4 regions of the Metabacillus sp. KH_069 genome follow, and region 2 is predicted to be linked to each of the others. Evidence: riboswitches for the same ligand, from Rfam matches in the RefSeq annotation. Region 2 holds a riboswitch; each other region holds the start of a gene.
What was found. Region 2 has a riboswitch for S-adenosylmethionine ahead of AC3ISE_RS05470 (methionine biosynthesis PLP-dependent protein). Riboswitches for the same ligand answer to the same signal wherever they lie in the genome.

Region 1 (4,553 bases), 1.7 Mb from region 2:
GATCGTATCATGATCAGCTTTTAACTGTCAATAGATTCCTGAAGCATTTGTCTTCACAAAAGACAAAAACTGGAGTAAAATACTTATATTCCAATCAGACAGGTGGGATTTAAATGAACGCCATTCCTAAACCTCTTGTATTAACGAATCAATGGTTTATTGTTTTATCTGTTGCAGCCGCTTGGATTACAGGATTTGGCTGGTTTCTTCTTATACCTCTAATAGCAGGATTAATGGGACTTCTTTTTAAATTTAATCCTATTATGAAGACGGCAAAGCTCTTTTTGAGAAAAAAGCCTTCAGAATATATACCAGAGGATTTTGACCAGCAGCAGTTTAATCAGCTTATTGCAGTGATCTGTCTTAGCCTTGGTTTTCTTGGATATATGATGAACTGGATGACTCTGGCATATATCTTTACCGTTATGGTCGCGCTTGCTGCATTTGTTGCCATTTTGGGCTTTTGTGTGGGCTGCTTTATTCGTTTTCAGTGGCAGCAATATCGATACCGCAGGCTTTCTAAGCAGTGATAATTTTTCTGAAAAAGTGTTGACTTTCTGAAAATACCAGCGTAAAGTAGGACTCACATCGAAAATATGAAACTTCTTATCACGAGAGGTGGAGGGATTTGGCCCTTTGAAACCTCGGCAGCAGACTCCCATGAGAACTGTGCCAACTCCAACAAGCGTGATTTCGCTTGAGAGATAAGAAGAGTGAACGGTCTTTTACCTATGATCTTACCCTCTTCTTGGCTTTCAGGAAGAGGTTTTTTGTTTTCAAAAAATTAATAGATTTCTTATCCAGAGAAGCGGAGGGACTGGCCTGATGATGCTTCGGCAGCGGACTTTTCTAAAAAGTACTGTGCCAATTCCAGCAGGCGAGAAGCCTGGGAGATAAGAAGAGACCTAGTGATTCTTTATGAAGTCATGCCCTCTTCTTGTCGGATAGAAGAGGGTTTTTTTATTTTAAAAATTGCGGGAGGCATACATATGATTCAATTTGAAGGCGTCACAAAGGTTTATAACAGCGGAGGTAATGAAGTGAGAGCACTTGACGGCATTGACCTTCATGTTAAACAAGGGGAAATTTGCGGAGTGATCGGATTCAGCGGAGCCGGTAAAAGCACACTGATCCGCACAGTGAATTTGCTTGAGCGTCCAAGCTCTGGGAAAATCATTGTCGATAATCTTGATTTAACAGCTCTTTCCCAAAAGGAAGTAAGGCAGGTTAAGCGCAAAATCGGCATGGTCTTTCAGCATTTCAATCTGCTGAATTCCAAAACGGTATTCGCCAATGTTGCGATGCCGCTTCTTCTTGCAAAAACCTCTCAAAAAGTAATCAAAGAAAGAGTAACAGAATTATTGTCATTTGTAGGTTTAGAGGATAAAGCGAACCAATATCCTGACCAATTATCAGGCGGTCAAAAGCAGCGTGTCGGAATAGCCAGAGCACTTGCAACACAGCCTTCTATTCTATTGTGCGATGAAGCAACGTCCGCACTTGATCCTCAAACAACAGGCTCCATTCTGAAGCTTTTGAAGAAGATTAATCAGGAATACAACATAACGATTTTAATGATCACCCATGAGATGTCCGTCATCAGGGAGGTTTGCGACAGGGTGGCCGTGATCGAGGGCGGAAAAATTATCGAATCAGGTTCAGTCTTCGATGTTTTCTCAAATCCGCAAACAAAAACAGCTTCGAATTTTGTCAGCTCGGTTCTGAACGATTCCATCCCGGAATCTGTGCTGAAATTAGTGCAGGAGGAGAATGCTCCGGGACAGATTTTCAAAATTAACTTTGTCGGCAAATCTTCAGGACAGCCGCTGCTATCTCAGATTGCAAAACGGTTTGATCTTGATATCAATGTTTTATTTGGAAACATCACAGAGCTTCAGGGCATCCCGTTCGGTCATTTGATTGTTGAACTTCAGGGAACGGAAAGTGAAATTAAACGGGCTTTATTAGTGATGAATCAGGAAAATGTCACAGTGAAAGAGGTGGAAGCACATGCTAGTTGATTCACAGCAAATTATTGATGCACTGATAGAAACACTTGCGATGACAGGTTTTTCATTGCTTTTCTCAACCTTGATCGGACTGCCGCTTGGTGTGCTGCTGGTCATCACAAGAAAAGGTCACCTATGGGAGAATGCCATTATTTTTAATATCTTGAACGGCGTCGTCAATATCTTCCGTTCTGTACCCTTTATCATTTTAATGGTCGCAATTGTTCCTCTTACCAGATTAATTGTAGGAACTTCAATTGGGACAGCAGCAGCTGTAGTACCGCTTGTCTTTTATGCAGGTCCATATATTGCGAGATTGATTGAAAACTCATTATTAGAAGTGGATCCAGGGGTCATCGAGGCAGCAGAAGCTATGGGAGCAACACCAGCGCAAATCATCTTTAAATTTATCGTTCCGGAAGCATTAAGCTCGCTTGTTTTAAGCCTTACAATCGCTACAGTCGGTCTTGTCGGAGCATCAGCGATGGCAGGTGCTGTCGGCGGAGGAGGACTCGGGGATCTCGCCATTACATACGGCTATCAGCGCTTTGATACGGCGGTCATGATCATTACTGTTACAATCCTTGTTGTGCTCGTTCAGGGACTTCAGTCATCAGGTAACTTATTATCTAAAAAAATCAGAAGACGATAGGGAGAGAAACAGGATGAAAAAATTTATAATCTTAGCACTAATTCTAGTATTGGGAGCTCTTGCTGCGGGCTGCGGAAACAAAACAGCAAACGGAAAAGAAGAAGTAAATGTCAAAATTGGCGTTAGCGGATCAGATAACCGCATTTGGGATTTTGTTGCAAAGAAAGCTGAAAAAGAGGGCATCAATATTGAGATCGTCACATTCTCAGATTACGTACAGCCAAATCTGGCACTATCAGAAGGTGAGCTTGATGCAAATGCATTCCAGACTATCTCTTATTTTAACGCATTCAAAAAAGAACACGATCTTGATCTTTCACCGATTGGTACAACTGTCATCGCGCCGCTTGGGCTTTACTCTGAAAAATATAAATCAGTTAAAGACATTCCAGAAGGCGGAAAAATTGCCGTGCCAAACGAAGCAACAAATATGGGCAGAGCGTTCCTTCTGCTTCAGGATGCAGGCTTAATTGAATTGCCTGAGGACTTTGATGGAAATGGTTCATTGGACAAAATCGTCTCAAATCCAAAAAACCTAGAAATTGTCCCTGTTGTTGCAGGCCAGACACCGCGTGTGCTTCCTGACGTAGCGGGATCAATCATTAATAACGGTATTGCTGTGGATGCAGGCTTTAGCCCAGTGAAGGACTCCATTTTCCATGAAGATGAAACGGCTACTCCATATATCAACATTATTGCAGCACGTACAGAAGATAAAGATCGCAAAGAATTGAAGAGAATTGTTGAACTATATCAAGAAGAAGATACTGCAAAATTTATTGAAAAAGAATATGACGGAAGCACGATTCCTACATTTGTGCCTCTAAGCAAAATTGGAGAATGAAATTAAGAATTATATGCAATAAAGGAGTGGAACAGTAAAGAGACTGGGACGTAACGATCCTCTCCTGAATGAAAGCCGAACATTGAATAGTGCGAAAACCTTTAAAAGAAAGGGCTATTTTCCCATAAATTGTTGTTTTTCATGATAAATAATGTCCGTTCCTTTCCGCTCCAGGAACTTGCTTTCCGCGGGGAGCATGGGAGCCTCCTCGGCGTTGCCTGTGGGGTCTCCCATTTTGCTCTATTTCCCGCAGGAGTCAAGTTCCTTCCGCTGCAATCCACTTAAGGTTTCTAACATTTAGTACTGTAGCAACAATATTTATGAAAAGAGCCAAAGAAAAAAATCCGAACTAAAACGAAATTCAAATTGGAATTTCACATAATAGTTTGGATTTTTCTTTGGCTGAAAACCATTTGTCCCAGCCCCTATTTCTTATTGGGCAGCAGTTTCCCAATAATAATCGCTTCCCAAACGCTCCACGGCAGAACTCTTTTTAAGAAAAGAGACAGACGAACCCCTTTCCCAACTATGTATCTCAATTTAACAACCGTCTTTTTTTCACAAAGTTTTACTATGAGTTCAACAACTTCGGCTGGATTTCCAAGCTTTTCTCTTCCCAGTTCAAGTTCATTTTCTATTCCAATCATATATTGATAATAAGGAGAACTTGCATCCATTGAAACAGGCGACACTTTCTTGCCTGTTGTCCAAATATTTGTAGAAAAAGACCCGGGCTCAACCAAAATGACATCAATTCCGAACGGCTTTACTTCTAGGCGAAGACTTTCACTGAAGCCTTCAAGTGCATGTTTTGACGAAACATACGGAGACAATCCAGGAAAACCAATCAATCCGCTGATGCTGCTCATATTAATGATCTTGCCGCTTCGCTGTGACCGCATAAAAGGAAGAACAGCTTGTGTAACGGCAATCACGCCAAAAAAATTCGTCTCAAATTGCTCTCGGTACTCATCCACAGTTATTTCCTCGCCGAAGCCTCCATATGCATATCCAGCGTTATTAATAAGAATGTCTATTTTGCCTCTTT
Region 2 (4,553 bases):
GAGGAAAATGCCTGAAAATGAGGAAATCTGTTCATGTGACAGCAAGTATCTATGCAGCCGTTTCAATTTCTTTCTGGGGAATATCCTTTGTTTCAACGAAAGCTGTTTTAAGTCAGCTAGAACCTTTTACATTGCTTGCTTTGCGCTTTTGTATTGCAGCTGTCTTTTTATTTTTCCTGCTTTTGCTCCTTCGTCAGCCATTCAAAATGAAGGTGGCTCATCTTCCGTCCATTTTTATCCTTTCTGTGCTTGGCATCTTTGTTCATCAAGTGTTTCAAGCAGCAGCCTTACAGTCTATTCAGGCATCGCAAGCGGGATGGATCATCTCTTTTTCCCCGATTTTCACAGCTGTTCTGGCCACTCTCTTTTTGAAAGAAACATTTACGCTTTTTAAAGCAGCGGGCATGACAATTGCTGTACTCGGCGTTCTTTTAATAACTTCATATGGACAAGGCGGGTCTTTACCTTTTCACGCTAACATCGGTTACTTGCTGATGATTTTAAGTACATTGAATTGGGCGGTTTATTCGATTTTGATAAAAAAACTGAAGATCCCATATCCCGCGCTGACAGTTACTTTTTATACATGCTCCTTCGGCTTTATCATGACTCTTCCTTTCTTTTTAAGAAATAATGGCTTGGTTCAGATGGCTTATCTGACAAAGGAAAATTGGACTCATTTGCTGTTTCTCGGAATTTTTGTCTCCGCAGTCGCATACTGGTTTTGGGGCAAAGCGCTCGAAGTCATGGAGGCAACTAAAGTGTCATCTTTTCTGTACTTTGAACCCCTTGCAACTGTGATTGCAGCAGTGATATTGCTGCATGAACCGATTTTGAAGGCAAGCGTGGCCGGAGGTCTTCTGATTATTGCCGGGGTGATGATGGTAAACCGTAAATATTCATAAAAGCCTTGCAAAATATTTGATAATGAGATAAGGTTATAAAAACAATCAATTCAAAAAGTTCATACTATTTATTCTTATCCAGAGAGATGGAGGGTTCTGGCCCTGTGAAATCTCAGCAACCGGAAAAGAACGGGGAATCTTTCTGTTCGAACCAAGGTGCTAAATCCAGCAAGCGCAGGTAATAAGCTTGGGAGATAAGGAGAAGCAATCATTCGATATTAACGTCTTCTTCTTAAATGAGGAAGACGTTTTTTATTTTTATATTATTGGGATGCAGTCTTTTTGCCGGATTAGATGGAATGGCAGTCTTTAGGTTTAAACACACAAATGGAGAAAAACTTGCAGAAACTATTATGGGACGGTGTTGGAAATGTCAGAACGCATTGAAACAATCTTAGCTCAAATTGGAAATCGAAGTGAAAACGCAACGGGAACCGTGAATCCGCCCGTCTATTTTTCTACAGCCTACAGGCACAATGGTATTGGGGAATCAACAGGATTTGATTACGTCCGCACCGGAAACCCGACGCGGCAGATTCTTGAAAAGGCCATTGCAGAGCTTGAGCACGGAGATCAGGGTTATGCATTCAGTTCAGGGATGGCAGCGATTCAGACGCTTATGGCATTGTTTAAAAGCGGAGACGAGCTCATTGTATCCTCTGATTTGTATGGAGGTACTTACCGATTATTCGAACGGGAATGGAGAAAATATGGCCTTGTTTTTCACTACGCAGATTTTAAAGACGGGGACTGTACGCAGCAGCTGATCAATGAACGCACAAAGGCCATTTTTCTTGAGACCCCGACAAATCCTTTGATGCAGGAAACAGAGGTCAGCAAGATTGCGAAAATAGCCCGTGAAAACAATTTGCTGCTGATTGTCGACAACACGTTCTATACGCCGATTCTGCAAACACCGATTTTAGACGGAGCTGACATCGTGATCCATAGTGCCACTAAATATTTGGGCGGTCACAATGATGTGCTTGCCGGTTTGGTTGTTGCGAAGGGAACGGAGCTGTGCGAAGAGCTTGCCCAGCATCACAACGCAATCGGCGGGGTGCTTTCTCCTTTTGATTCCTGGCTCTTGATCCGCGGCATGAAAACCTTGGCTCTGCGGATGAACCAGCATGAGAGAAATGCGGGCCAGCTCGCATCTTTTCTTGAAAATCAGTCTGAGGTGACAGATGTGCTTTATCCGGGCAAAGGCGGAATGCTTTCATTTAGGCTGCAGAAGGAAGAATGGGTCAATCCATTTTTAAAGGCCTTAAAGACGATTACATTTGCTGAAAGCTTAGGCGGAGTGGAAAGCTTTATCACATATCCCGCAACACAGACACATATGGATATTCCTGAAGAGATTCGCGCTGCAAACGGCGTGTGCAACAGGCTTTTGCGATTTTCTGTCGGCATTGAATACGCAGGAGATTTGGAACTTGACTTAACACAGGCATTTGAACTGATGAAGGAGGCGGAGAAAGTTGAGCAACGGTGATTGGAAATTCGAGACGAAACTGCTCCACAATCGTCAAAAGGTGCAAAAAGAAACAGGAGCGGTAAGCGTGCCGATCCATCATTCCTCTACTTTTCACCAATTTGACTTTGATGACTACGGCAAATTTGATTACAGCAGATCCGGAAACCCGACGCGCGAGGCATTAGAAGAAACCATTGCTGAACTTGAAGGCGGCACAAAAGGATTTGCCTTCGCTTCTGGAATGGCGGCCATTTCAACCTGTTTTTTATTGTTGTCTAAAGGCGACCACGTTTTAATAACGGAAGATGTATACGGCGGAACATACCGGATCATTACAGATGTATTGAGCAGATTCGGGATTGAATACAGCTTTGTCGACATGACTGATTTGCACGAAGTGGCATCGCACATCAAGCCGAATACAAAAGTAATCTACGTGGAGACACCGTCTAATCCGCTTTTGAAAATTACCGACATCCAGGGCATTACGAAACTTGCAAAAGCAAATAACTGTTTAACCTTTTTAGACAATACATTTTTAACACCTGTTCTGCAGCGTCCGCTCGAGCTCGGAGTCGATATCGTGCTTCACAGCGCAACCAAGTTTTTGGCCGGACACAGTGATGTCCTTGCCGGTCTTGCAGTAGTAAAGGACGCAGAGCTCGCTGCACAGGTTGGGAAACTGCAAAATGCGTTCGGTGCGGTACTCGGCGTGCAGGACAGCTGGCTTGTCCTACGCGGAATCAAAACACTGAACGTCAGACTTCAGCAATCTTCCGCATCTGCCCGGAAGCTCGCAGAATACTTGTCGAAGCATAAAGCTGTCCGTCACGTGTATTATCCTGGACTAACGTTCCATCCTGGCCACTCCATTCAGCGCTACCAGGCGGACGGACCGGGTGCCGTGCTATCGTTCACACTGGCTGATGAAGATGCGGTCCGCACACTTGTCAAAAATGTGGAGCTCCCAGTATTCGCAGTCAGCCTCGGCGCTGTGGAATCCATTCTTTCATACCCGGCAAGAATGTCGCATGCCGCTATGCCAAAAGAAGAGCGGGAGCGGCGCGGGATCACGGATGGACTGCTGCGCATCAGCGTCGGCCTTGAAGACGCTGACGACTTGATCAAAGACTTTGAGCAGGCATTGGGGAAGCTGCCTGCGCATGCGCATAATAAGTTGAGAGCTTGATAGAGTTTAGGACGATTCCTTTGTGGGGTCGTTTTTTTTTGTGTGTAGGGGATTCATTTCTAAAGACAACTATGAAATGGATGGTCAAAATTATTCCAAATTGGACGGTTATTACATGTGTTCTTAATTGTATAATATTGTCGGACCCCTAGGATGGAATAGATAAGTTATTAAAGTAAAGGTGATGAAAATATGACTTTGGCAGTTTTAATTTCTTTAATTCTAATGAGTGCTATAAAAATAGTAATGACCTGTCTTCCAACTTTTAGTGTCGATTGGCTTATCAGCAAATTTGAGATTCATTCAAAACTCAGTGACTCAAATTCTACAGTAACCATTGATGGGAAATCCTTGAAAGGTGAAGGCAAAATACAAGTAATTAATGATTTTAACGAAGCTGTTTTTTTAAAAAAATATTATATTTATCCTGGGAGCGAGAATTTATTTTTACATCCGGAGAACGGCGGGACTCCAATTATCATTGATACTAAGAGAGGAAAAAAGGATGTTAGAATCTTTATATACAGTTACAAAGATCGCGTTTATGTAGTAAAACGGTTCAAAAAGAAAATAGCAGCCTACAGTCTGCTTTCTGATAGCCTCCAAAACCGTTCGAATTCAGTATCAGAGGGAATAGTGTTATCCTCCTTTTAGTTTGACTATTCAAAAAAGATACGCTATCTTTCTATACATAAGCTGATCGGAAAAACCGAAGGCTCTTAACGTTTATTTGTTAGGGGTCTTTTCTATTATGGAGGGATTTGTTCATGAACTATAGTTATCTATCACATTTAAGCTGTCCGAAATGCGGGACGGAGTATTCAGCGGAGACGATTCAGCAGCTTTGCACGTGCGGGTCGCCTTTGCTGGTAAACTATCATTTGGATGAAGTTAAATCTGTGCTGACGAAAGAAGAGGTAAGTAACAGAGAAAACAGCCTTTGGAAATATCATGAGCTGCTTCCGGTAGAAAATCCGGACAA
Region 3 (4,553 bases), 460 kb from region 2:
TTCAACCTTCCAGCCGATTTCGTTCAGAGCAGTGATGAATGCATGGCGTCTGCTCTCGTACCGCTCCACCAGTTCATCCACACAGGCCTGCGACTCAAGCAGGGCAACTGCTGCCGCCTCTTGAACAGCACTGAAAACACTGACAAACATGTGATCCTGCAAGAGGTTAATCGCCTCAATCACACTTTCATTTCCAATCGCAAAGCCAATCCGCCAGCCTGCCATATTATAAGTCTTTGAGAGAGTATAGATTTCAATCCCAGTCTCTTTTGCCTCTTCTATTTCCAAAAAGCTGACTGGTTTTTTTCCGTCAAATCCTATGGCGCCATAAGCAAAATCATGGACAACGCAAATTTCATTTTCTTTTGCAAACGCAACGGTTTCTTCAAAGAATTCTTTTGTGGCAACTGCACCTGTAGGATTGTTGGGGTAATTCAAAAACATAAGCTTTGCTTCTTTCTTCGCTTCTTCAGTAATCTCACCGTAATCCGGCAAAAACTGATTTTCTTTTACAAGCGGCATAAATTCCATCCTCGCGCGGGCAAGCTCTACCCCGGACCAATAGTCAGGATAGCCTGGATCCGGTACGAGAACTAAATCATCAGGATTGAGTAAACATTGCGGAATTTCAACAAGTCCTGCTTTCCCGCCGAACAAAATCGCGACTTCTTTTTCAGCATTCAGTGTCACACCGTATTCCCGCTTGTAAAATTCCGCAATTGCCTCTTTAAGAAATTTCTGTCCGCGGAACGGGGAATATTTGTGGTAGTCCGGATTTTCTGCCGCCTCTTGAAGTGCCTTTACAATATGGGGCGGTGTCGGCTGATCAGGATTCCCCTGTCCAAGATTAATCACGTCATGCCCCGCTTCGATACTTGCATTCACTCTTGCTACGAGACTTGCAAAAAACTGCTTTGGAAGCTTATTTAATAACTGTGATTGATTGAAGTTTTTCATGTTTTACACCTTCTCAAAAAATTCTTGAAATTCTAGTGAAAAATCATATATTGTTAAAGTCAGCTTGTAAAGAAAAATTTTTAAGGCGGAGATGACGACTGATGAATCCAAAAGTGGCTTGCCTGCAAATAGACCTTGTATTCGGTAACCCAAAAGCAAATATTGAAACGGTAAAAAAAGAAATAGAAAAAATTGCAGCAGCTGAAAAACCGGACGTGATCGTTCTCCCTGAACTGTGGACGACCGGCTATGATCTTACCCGGCTTGAAGAGATTGCAGATCCAGACGGAACTAACACAATCGCTTTTGTAAGCAGTCTGGCTAAAACATATGAAGTCCATATTGTGGCTGGTTCTGTTGCGAAAAAAACGGAATCAGGCGTGACCAACACGATGTACATTTTTAATAGACATGGTGAGCTTATCCATGAATACAGCAAGCTTCATCTTTTTAAACTGATGGATGAGCACCTGTATTTAAACGGCGGAACTGAAAAAGGCCTGTTTCAACTTGACGGTTTGCAGAGTGCGGGCGTCATTTGCTATGACATCCGGTTCCCTGAATGGATCCGTGTTCACACAACACAAGGAGCGGAAATTCTTTATGTAGTGGCGGAATGGCCGCTCCAAAGACTTCATCACTGGAAATCAATGCTGATCAGCCGTGCGATTGAAAATCAGTGTTTTGTTGTAGCCTGCAACCGCTCAGGCAGTGATCCGAAAAATGAGTTCGCCGGCCATTCGATGATCATTGATCCGTGGGGAGAAATTTTAGCTGAGGCCGGGACAGAGCAAACCTCCATTACAGCAGTGCTCCAGATGGAGAAAGTAAAAGAAATCAGGAAACAAATTCCTATTTTCAAAGACAGACTTCCTCATTTTTACTCTTAAAAAAAGTATTGACAGTTTTTCATTTTACCTGTTAACATTCAGAGCAAGTGATAAATTCCAAATTATGCGAATACATTTTCATATCACGAAACGTTAATTTCATACTATCTCTTATCAAGAGTAGGCTGAGGGATTTGGCCCGATGACGCCCAGCAACCGACCGTAAAACCATTGTAAAATGGGGCGCAGTTTTTTATGCGCGGGGAGATTTCTCCCACAAGGCACGGTGCTAATTCCAACAGAAAGAATTTCTTTCTGGCAGATAAGAGGTGCGAAGCCTATGACTTCAAGCCTCTTTCACTGTGGAAGAGGCTTTTCTTATTGCCTGAAAAGCCTCTAACTATTAAATCTGGAGGGTTATAAACCATGTCAAACTATCGATCATCTGCTTATGAACCGTTAACTGAGAGTGCCGCTGTAGCTCTAGCCATCCGACTTGGATTGTTTGAAGAAAAAAGTGTCCTGACGTGCAGGGAAATTGGCGACGGCAACTTGAACCTTGTTTTTCACATAGTGAATCAAAATCAAAAAGGCATCATCATCAAACAGGCGCTTCCTTATGCGAAAGTAATTGGCGAAAGCTGGCCGCTTACTCTTGACCGCGCCAGAATTGAAAGCAGCGCCCTGCTGAAACAGGCAGAAGTGGCAAGTGCCTATGTGCCGAAGATTTATTACACGGATGAAACTCTGGCCATCACGGCAATGGAAGATCTCTCTCATCTGCAGATTGCAAGAGCCGGTTTGATTGCAGGCAAGGACTTCCCGCTTTTAGGAAGACACATCGGCGAGTTTTTAGGAAAAACATTATTCTACAATTCTGATTTCGCACTGAATCCGCAGGTAAAAAAACAGTTTGTCAAACAATTTTCGAACCCCGAGCTTTGCAAAATAACTGAAGATTTCGTCTTTACAGACCCGTTTTTCGACTATGAGTCAAACATCTTTGAAGAAGAGCTGCGACAGGATGCTGAAACCATTTGGAACGATGGTCAGCTAAAACTGGAAGTGGCTAAATTAAAACATAAATTTCTGACAGAAGCTGAAACGCTTGTTCACGGCGATCTTCACACAGGCAGTATTTTTGCAAGTGAAACAGAAACGAAGGTGATTGACCCTGAATTCGCCTACTATGGTCCGATTGGATTCGATCTTGGCCACTTCTTCGCAAACCTTTTAATGAATGCCATTTCAAGGGACGAAGAGAAACAGCAGGTTCTTCTGGATCATATCGAAACAGCCTGGACTGTTTTTGAAAAAGAATTTTCTGAAGCATGGAAGAATGACAGTCTGGAAGCTTACGCAAAAGTGGACGGCTACCTTTCTTTTATTCTTGAAAAAGCGTTTGAAGATGCAATCGGTTTTGCAGGCATTGAAATCATCAGACGGACAATCGGCCTTGCCCACGTAGCGGATCTTGATTCGATTGAACCTTACGAGCGAAAAATTGAAGCAAAACAGCGTGCACTTGATTTAGGAAGCAAGCTTGTTAAGAATCGCCAAGCTATTAAAACTACTGCAGAACTTTCAGATTATTTTAAACAAGTACCTGTCAGATAAGGAGAAATCATCATGTCTTATACAAATACCATCATTCCCCGTTCTGTCGAATGGAAAGAAACGTATATCCGTCTGCTGGATCAGCAAAAGCTCCCTGCTGTGACAGAATATATAAAACTTGAATCGGTCAGAGACGTTTGGGAAGCGATTCAAGCATTAAAAGTGCGCGGTGCTCCTGCCATCGGAATAACCGCCGCCTTTGGCCTTGCTCTAGCTGCCAAACAGTATGAAACCGAGAATTTAGATGAATTTCACAGCCAGCTTACCCGCGATCATGATTATCTTGCAAGCTCAAGACCGACAGCCGTTAATTTATTCTGGGCCCTCGGCAGGCTGGTAAAAAGCGTGCAAGGTGCCGTTTCTGTTAACGAAGCGAAAACCAGCCTGCTTCATGAGGCCATACAAATCCAAGTAGAAGACGAAGCGACGTGCCGCAGAATCGGCGAGAACGCCCTCCCTCTTTTTAAAGACGGTGATTCTGTCATGACGATCTGCAATGCAGGTTCCATTGCTACTGCCCGTTACGGAACGGCTCTTGCACCATTCTATCTTGCTAAAGAAAAAAACATCCATCTATCCGTTTACGCATGTGAAACACGCCCTGTTCTGCAAGGTGCACGCCTCACAACTTGGGAGCTTATGCAGGCAGATGTCGATGTGACGCTGATTACCGACAACATGGCAGCACATACGATTTTCTCAAAAGGCATTTCCGCCATCATCGTCGGGGCAGACCGCATTGCGGCAAATGGGGATACCGCCAATAAAATCGGTACGTATAATCTGGCTCTTTTAGCCGGCGCCTTTCAAATCCCGTTTTATGTTGCAGCCCCGCTTTCTACTTTTGATCCTGAAACGAAAAGCGGTGCAGACATCCCAATTGAGGAACGCGATTCCAAGGAAATTACCCATTTTGGCGGGCAGCAGATTGCCCCTGATCATGTAAAAGTGTTCAATCCTGCTTTTGACGTAACTCCCCATCATCTGATCACGGGAATCATTACAGAAAAAGGCGTTTTATCCGGTGATTATCAATCAGAAATTCAAAGAGTATTCAAGGGGGAAGCTTAAATTGAAAGGGTTCCGGCTATTTATTTTACTGACATTGTTTGTGTTTATATTGGCGGGGTGCACAAGTGAACAGGATGC
Region 4 (4,553 bases), 2.0 Mb from region 2:
ATGGAAGCAATGATACTCGAATCAACACCGCCTGACAGAAAAGAGCCAACCGGAACATCGCTTCGCATATGCATTTTCACAGAATCGACTAACACAGTTTGAATGGCATCAATCATTCTGCTCCCATCACTAGCAGGGACCGGCTTCATCTTTGGTTCCCAATACTTCTCCAAAACCATTCGATCGCCAGCCTCTTTTGTCACACAATATCCTGGCGGTACTTTGTGAACCTCTTTCTGGATGGTATCAGGATCAGGGACATATTGAAAAGAAAGATAATGCTGTAAAGATACATCATTAACATGAGAGGTCTTTTTGTATTCCTTCAAGCATTTCATTTCAGAAGCAAAAAGGACAGTGGATCCATCTTCTATGTAGTATAGCGGCTTTATCCCAAAATGATCTCTTGCAGCAAAAAGGTGCTGCTCCTGCGCATCCCAGATCAGAAAGGAAAACATCCCCCTCAAATAGCGAAGAACATCCTTGCCATATAGATGATACAGCGCAACGATCACTTCTGTATCTGTTTCTGTTTTTAACCTTTCTCCTTTTCGGAATAGGAGTTCTCTAAGTTCCACATAATTATAAATTTCCCCGTTAAAAACAATCTGATAGCGGTCATCGTCTCCATATGGCATAGGCTGATGCCCGCCATCTACATCAATAATGCTAAGCCGCCTAAAAGCAAGGATGGCATGCTCATCCTCAAATATTCCGCTGTCGTCAGGTCCTCTATGCACAATTTGCCTGCTTGCTGCCTCTATATACTCCCGGTACCTTTTTGTATGTACTTTTTCAAAATCAATAACTCCTGCAAAACCGCACATGTTTTTCCCTCCATAAATACTGATTGCTTATTAAACGACAGATATTGGGATAATGTTGCAGGTTTTTACAAAATAATACAAAATAAAGTCTAAGGATGAGATTATGTATTTGAAGAGCAATGGTACAATCACTTCAATTACCTCAGCCAATCTCCTACTAATCAGAACCAACTATTACGCATAAAAAAAAGGATGAAACCCGCCGCAAAGCTGGTTTCATCCTTCATTTAATTATCGGTTTAACGCTTGCTCTTTAAGAGCTTCTGCTTTATCCGTTCTTTCCCATGGAAGGTCAAGATCGTTACGGCCAAAGTGTCCGTAAGCAGCTGTTTGTTTGTAAATTGGACGGCGAAGATTCAGCATGTTGATGATTCCTGCTGGACGAAGATCAAAGTTAGCACGAACAACGTCAACTAACACATCTTCCTTCACTTTGCCTGTTTCGAATGTATCGATTGCGATTGATACTGGCTGTGCCACACCAATTGCATAAGCAAGCTGAACTTCACATTTATCAGCAAGGCCTGCTGCTACAATGTTCTTAGCTACATAGCGTGCTGCATAAGCTGCAGAACGGTCAACTTTTGTTGGATCTTTACCGGAGAATGCGCCGCCGCCGTGACGAGCATAGCCTCCGTAAGTATCAACGATGATTTTACGGCCTGTTAAGCCTGCATCGCCCTGTGGTCCGCCGATAACGAAACGGCCAGTCGGGTTGATGAAGTATTTCGTATCTTCATCAATTAATTCTTTTGGAACAACCGGGTTAATAACATGCTCTTTTACGTTGCGCTGAATTTGCTCTAATGAAATTTCAGGGTGGTGCTGAGTTGAAATAACAATTGTATCAATGCGAACTGGCTTGTCATTTTCATCATACTCAACTGTTACTTGAGTTTTACCATCCGGACGAAGGTACGGGAGAATTTCTTCTTTGCGTACTTCCGTTAAACGGCGTGAAAGTTTGTGAGCAAGCGAGATCGGAAGCGGCATTAATTCTTTCGTTTCGTTATTGGCAAAACCGAACATTAGTCCTTGGTCACCTGCACCAATCGCTTCAATCTGCTCATCTGTCATTTTTCCTTCACGTGCTTCAAGCGCCTGGTCAACACCCATCGCGATGTCTGCTGACTGCTCATCAATTGAAGTAAGGACTGCACATGTTTCTGCATCAAAACCATATTTTGCACGAGTGTAGCCAATTTCTTTAACCGTTTCGCGAACGATTTTTGGAATGTCTACATAAGTAGAAGTTGTAATTTCACCAGCAACCAGAACAAGACCTGTTGTAACAGATGTTTCACAAGCTACACGGGCATTTGCATCTTTTTCTAGGATTGCATCTAAAATCGAGTCAGAAATCTGGTCACAAATTTTATCAGGATGACCTTCAGTTACAGACTCTGAAGTAAACAGACGACGTTGTTTAGTCATTAAAGTTTTCCTCCTCAAAAGGTTAGATGATACGGAACTCATTCCCTTTCATATTTTGACCATTCGGCAAAATATTTCAGTTGGCATGTTTTAGGAGAATCCACGAGTACATTCAGGCAAAATATATTTATTCGAAATAAAAAATCCTTTCCCGCGAGGAAAGGTTATTTACTAAAATCGTAGCCTTTCGCTCTTATCGATCAAGGGCTTTCGCCTTGCATCAGGTTAGCACCTTTGCTCGCAAAAATTCATGAATGAATTTTAAAAATAAAGCAGGTTGCTGGGTTTCATTGGGCCTGTCCCTCCACCAGCTCGGGATAAGAGAATCCGTTCAAGGACATATAATATCGTATATTTCCTCCAGGTGTCAACAAAAAATGACAAGGTTTTCGGATAAGATTTTTCTGTTCCCTTTTGGTATGTTTCCACAAAATGCCGAAATAAAAACACTTCCTATTATATATGTATCATTTTCATCGAAAACGTTCTTTAAGCAGTTCCATTTCATCAATTTGTACGTAGAATAAGTTAAATAGTATAGACTATTTATTTTAATGTGTTATACTAATTAAGAAGAGTCACTTTAAGATATAGTTAAAAATAATAATAGAAATATAGGTAAAGGATGGGTATGGGATGAATTCAATCGAAATTACAAATGAGCTTGATGTATTACTTAAAGGGGAAAATGCATTTCATAACTTATCAGTTCCTGTTCTTGTTGAAAAAGTCTTAGAACGGGGTGAAGGAACATTAACTTCGACGGGAGCTGTCCGTGCAACAACGGGTACTTACACAGGACGTTCACCTAAAGATAAATTTATTGTAAATGAAAATTCAACAAATGACAAAATTGAGTGGGGAGCTGTTAATCAGCCTTTCTCAGAAACGGCATTTGAAAAGTTGTACTTAAAAGTTCTTTCATACTTAAAAGACCGCAATGAGCTCTTTGTTTTCAAAGGCTTTGCCGGCGCTGACGCAAAATACCGCCTGCCGATCCAGGTTGTAAATGAATTCGCATGGCACAACCTGTTTGCTCAGCAATTATTTATCCAGCCAGAGAGCGTGGATGAGCTGATTCAGCATGACAATCCGTTCACAATCGTTTCTGCTCCAAACTTTAAAGCAGATCCTGCTGTGGATGGAACAAATTCTGAAACATTTATCATCATTTCATTTGAGAAAAGAACCATTCTTATCGGCGGTACTGAATATGCTGGAGAGATGAAAAAATCCATTTTCTCTGTCATGAACTACCTGCTTCCTGAAAGCGGTATCCTGCCAATGCACTGCTCTGCAAATGTTGGCCAGGAAGGCGATGTTGCCCTTTTCTTCGGTCTGTCAGGAACAGGAAAAACCACCCTTTCTGCTGATCCAAAACGCAAATTAATCGGTGATGATGAGCACGGCTGGTCAAATGCAGGTGTTTTTAATATCGAAGGAGGCTGTTATGCCAAGTGCATCAACCTCTCACGTGAAAAAGAGCCTCAAATCTTTGATGCGATAAGATTCGGGTCAGTGCTTGAAAATGTAGTCCTTGACGATGATACAAGAATTGCTGACTATGATGATACTTTCTTTACTGAAAATACAAGAGCGGCTTACCCGCTTGAAGCAATGGATAACATTGTGAAGCCTAGTATTGCCGGCCACCCTCATACAATTGTTTTTTTAACGGCTGATGCATTTGGCGTTCTGCCTCCTATCAGCAAGTTAACAAAAGAACAGGCTATGTACCATTTTTTAAGCGGATACACAAGCAAGCTTGCTGGAACTGAACGCGGCATTACATCACCTCAGGCAACATTCTCAACATGCTTTGGATCGCCTTTCCTCCCTCTTCCTGCTACTGTTTATGCAGAGATGCTCGGCCGGAAGATTGATGAGCATCAGGCTAATGTTTTCTTAGTAAACACAGGCTGGACTGGCGGAGAATACGGAACTGGACAGCGCATGAAACTGAAATATACCCGCGCCATGGTTCAATCCGCTCTTGAAGGTGAATTAGACAATGTGGAAACTGTCACAGATGAACACTTCGGACTACAAATTCCAATTCATGTGCCAGGTGTACCTGATGAAGTGCTTCAGCCGGTTAAAACTTGGAACAGCGTGGATGCTTATAATGAAAAAGCAAAAGAGCTTGCAGGCAAATTCAAACAAAACTTCAAGAAGTTCAATAATGTTTCAGCTGAGATCGAGACCCTTGGCGGACCAGCTGTATAACCCTTTCAAAAGCTATGCCATACACTCTGGCATGGCTTTTTCATTTTCTTTTCCATATATTAATAA

Region 1: another riboswitch for S-adenosylmethionine. It lies ahead of AC3ISE_RS19475 (methionine ABC transporter ATP-binding protein); the one in region 2 lies ahead of AC3ISE_RS05470 (methionine biosynthesis PLP-dependent protein).
Region 3: another riboswitch for S-adenosylmethionine. It lies ahead of mtnK (S-methyl-5-thioribose kinase); the one in region 2 lies ahead of AC3ISE_RS05470 (methionine biosynthesis PLP-dependent protein).
Region 4: another riboswitch for S-adenosylmethionine. It lies ahead of metK (methionine adenosyltransferase); the one in region 2 lies ahead of AC3ISE_RS05470 (methionine biosynthesis PLP-dependent protein).

What each region holds. Positions count from the first base shown of each region.
Region 1 covers NZ_CM174460.1:3,855,359-3,859,911, reverse strand. Annotated here, with positions in the region: gene AC3ISE_RS19480 (DUF4395 domain-containing protein) at 114-530, shown strand; SAM riboswitch class I at 604-711, shown strand; SAM riboswitch class I at 794-900, shown strand; gene AC3ISE_RS19475 (methionine ABC transporter ATP-binding protein) at 990-2,021, shown strand; gene AC3ISE_RS19470 (methionine ABC transporter permease) at 2,011-2,661, shown strand; gene AC3ISE_RS19465 (MetQ/NlpA family ABC transporter substrate-binding protein) at 2,675-3,505, shown strand; gene AC3ISE_RS19460 (oxidoreductase) at 3,931-4,553, opposite strand, start outside.
Region 2 covers NZ_CM174460.1:1,091,731-1,096,283, forward strand. Annotated here, with positions in the region: gene AC3ISE_RS05465 (DMT family transporter) at 18-905, shown strand; SAM riboswitch class I at 977-1,106, shown strand; gene AC3ISE_RS05470 (methionine biosynthesis PLP-dependent protein) at 1,276-2,400, shown strand; gene metC (cystathionine beta-lyase) at 2,387-3,571, shown strand; gene AC3ISE_RS05480 (YfmQ family protein) at 3,764-4,225, shown strand; gene AC3ISE_RS05485 (threonine synthase) at 4,339-4,553, shown strand, end outside.
Region 3 covers NZ_CM174460.1:1,547,812-1,552,364, reverse strand. Annotated here, with positions in the region: gene AC3ISE_RS07645 (pyridoxal phosphate-dependent aminotransferase) at 1-957, opposite strand, end outside; gene AC3ISE_RS07640 (carbon-nitrogen family hydrolase) at 1,059-1,847, shown strand; SAM riboswitch class I at 1,956-2,116, shown strand; gene mtnK (S-methyl-5-thioribose kinase) at 2,214-3,404, shown strand; gene mtnA (S-methyl-5-thioribose-1-phosphate isomerase) at 3,417-4,475, shown strand; gene AC3ISE_RS07625 (sugar ABC transporter substrate-binding protein) at 4,477-4,553, shown strand, end outside.
Region 4 covers NZ_CM174460.1:3,486,308-3,490,860, forward strand. Annotated here, with positions in the region: gene asnB (asparagine synthase (glutamine-hydrolyzing)) at 1-827, opposite strand, end outside; gene metK (methionine adenosyltransferase) at 1,059-2,261, opposite strand; SAM riboswitch class I at 2,452-2,585, opposite strand; gene pckA (phosphoenolpyruvate carboxykinase (ATP)) at 2,898-4,487, shown strand.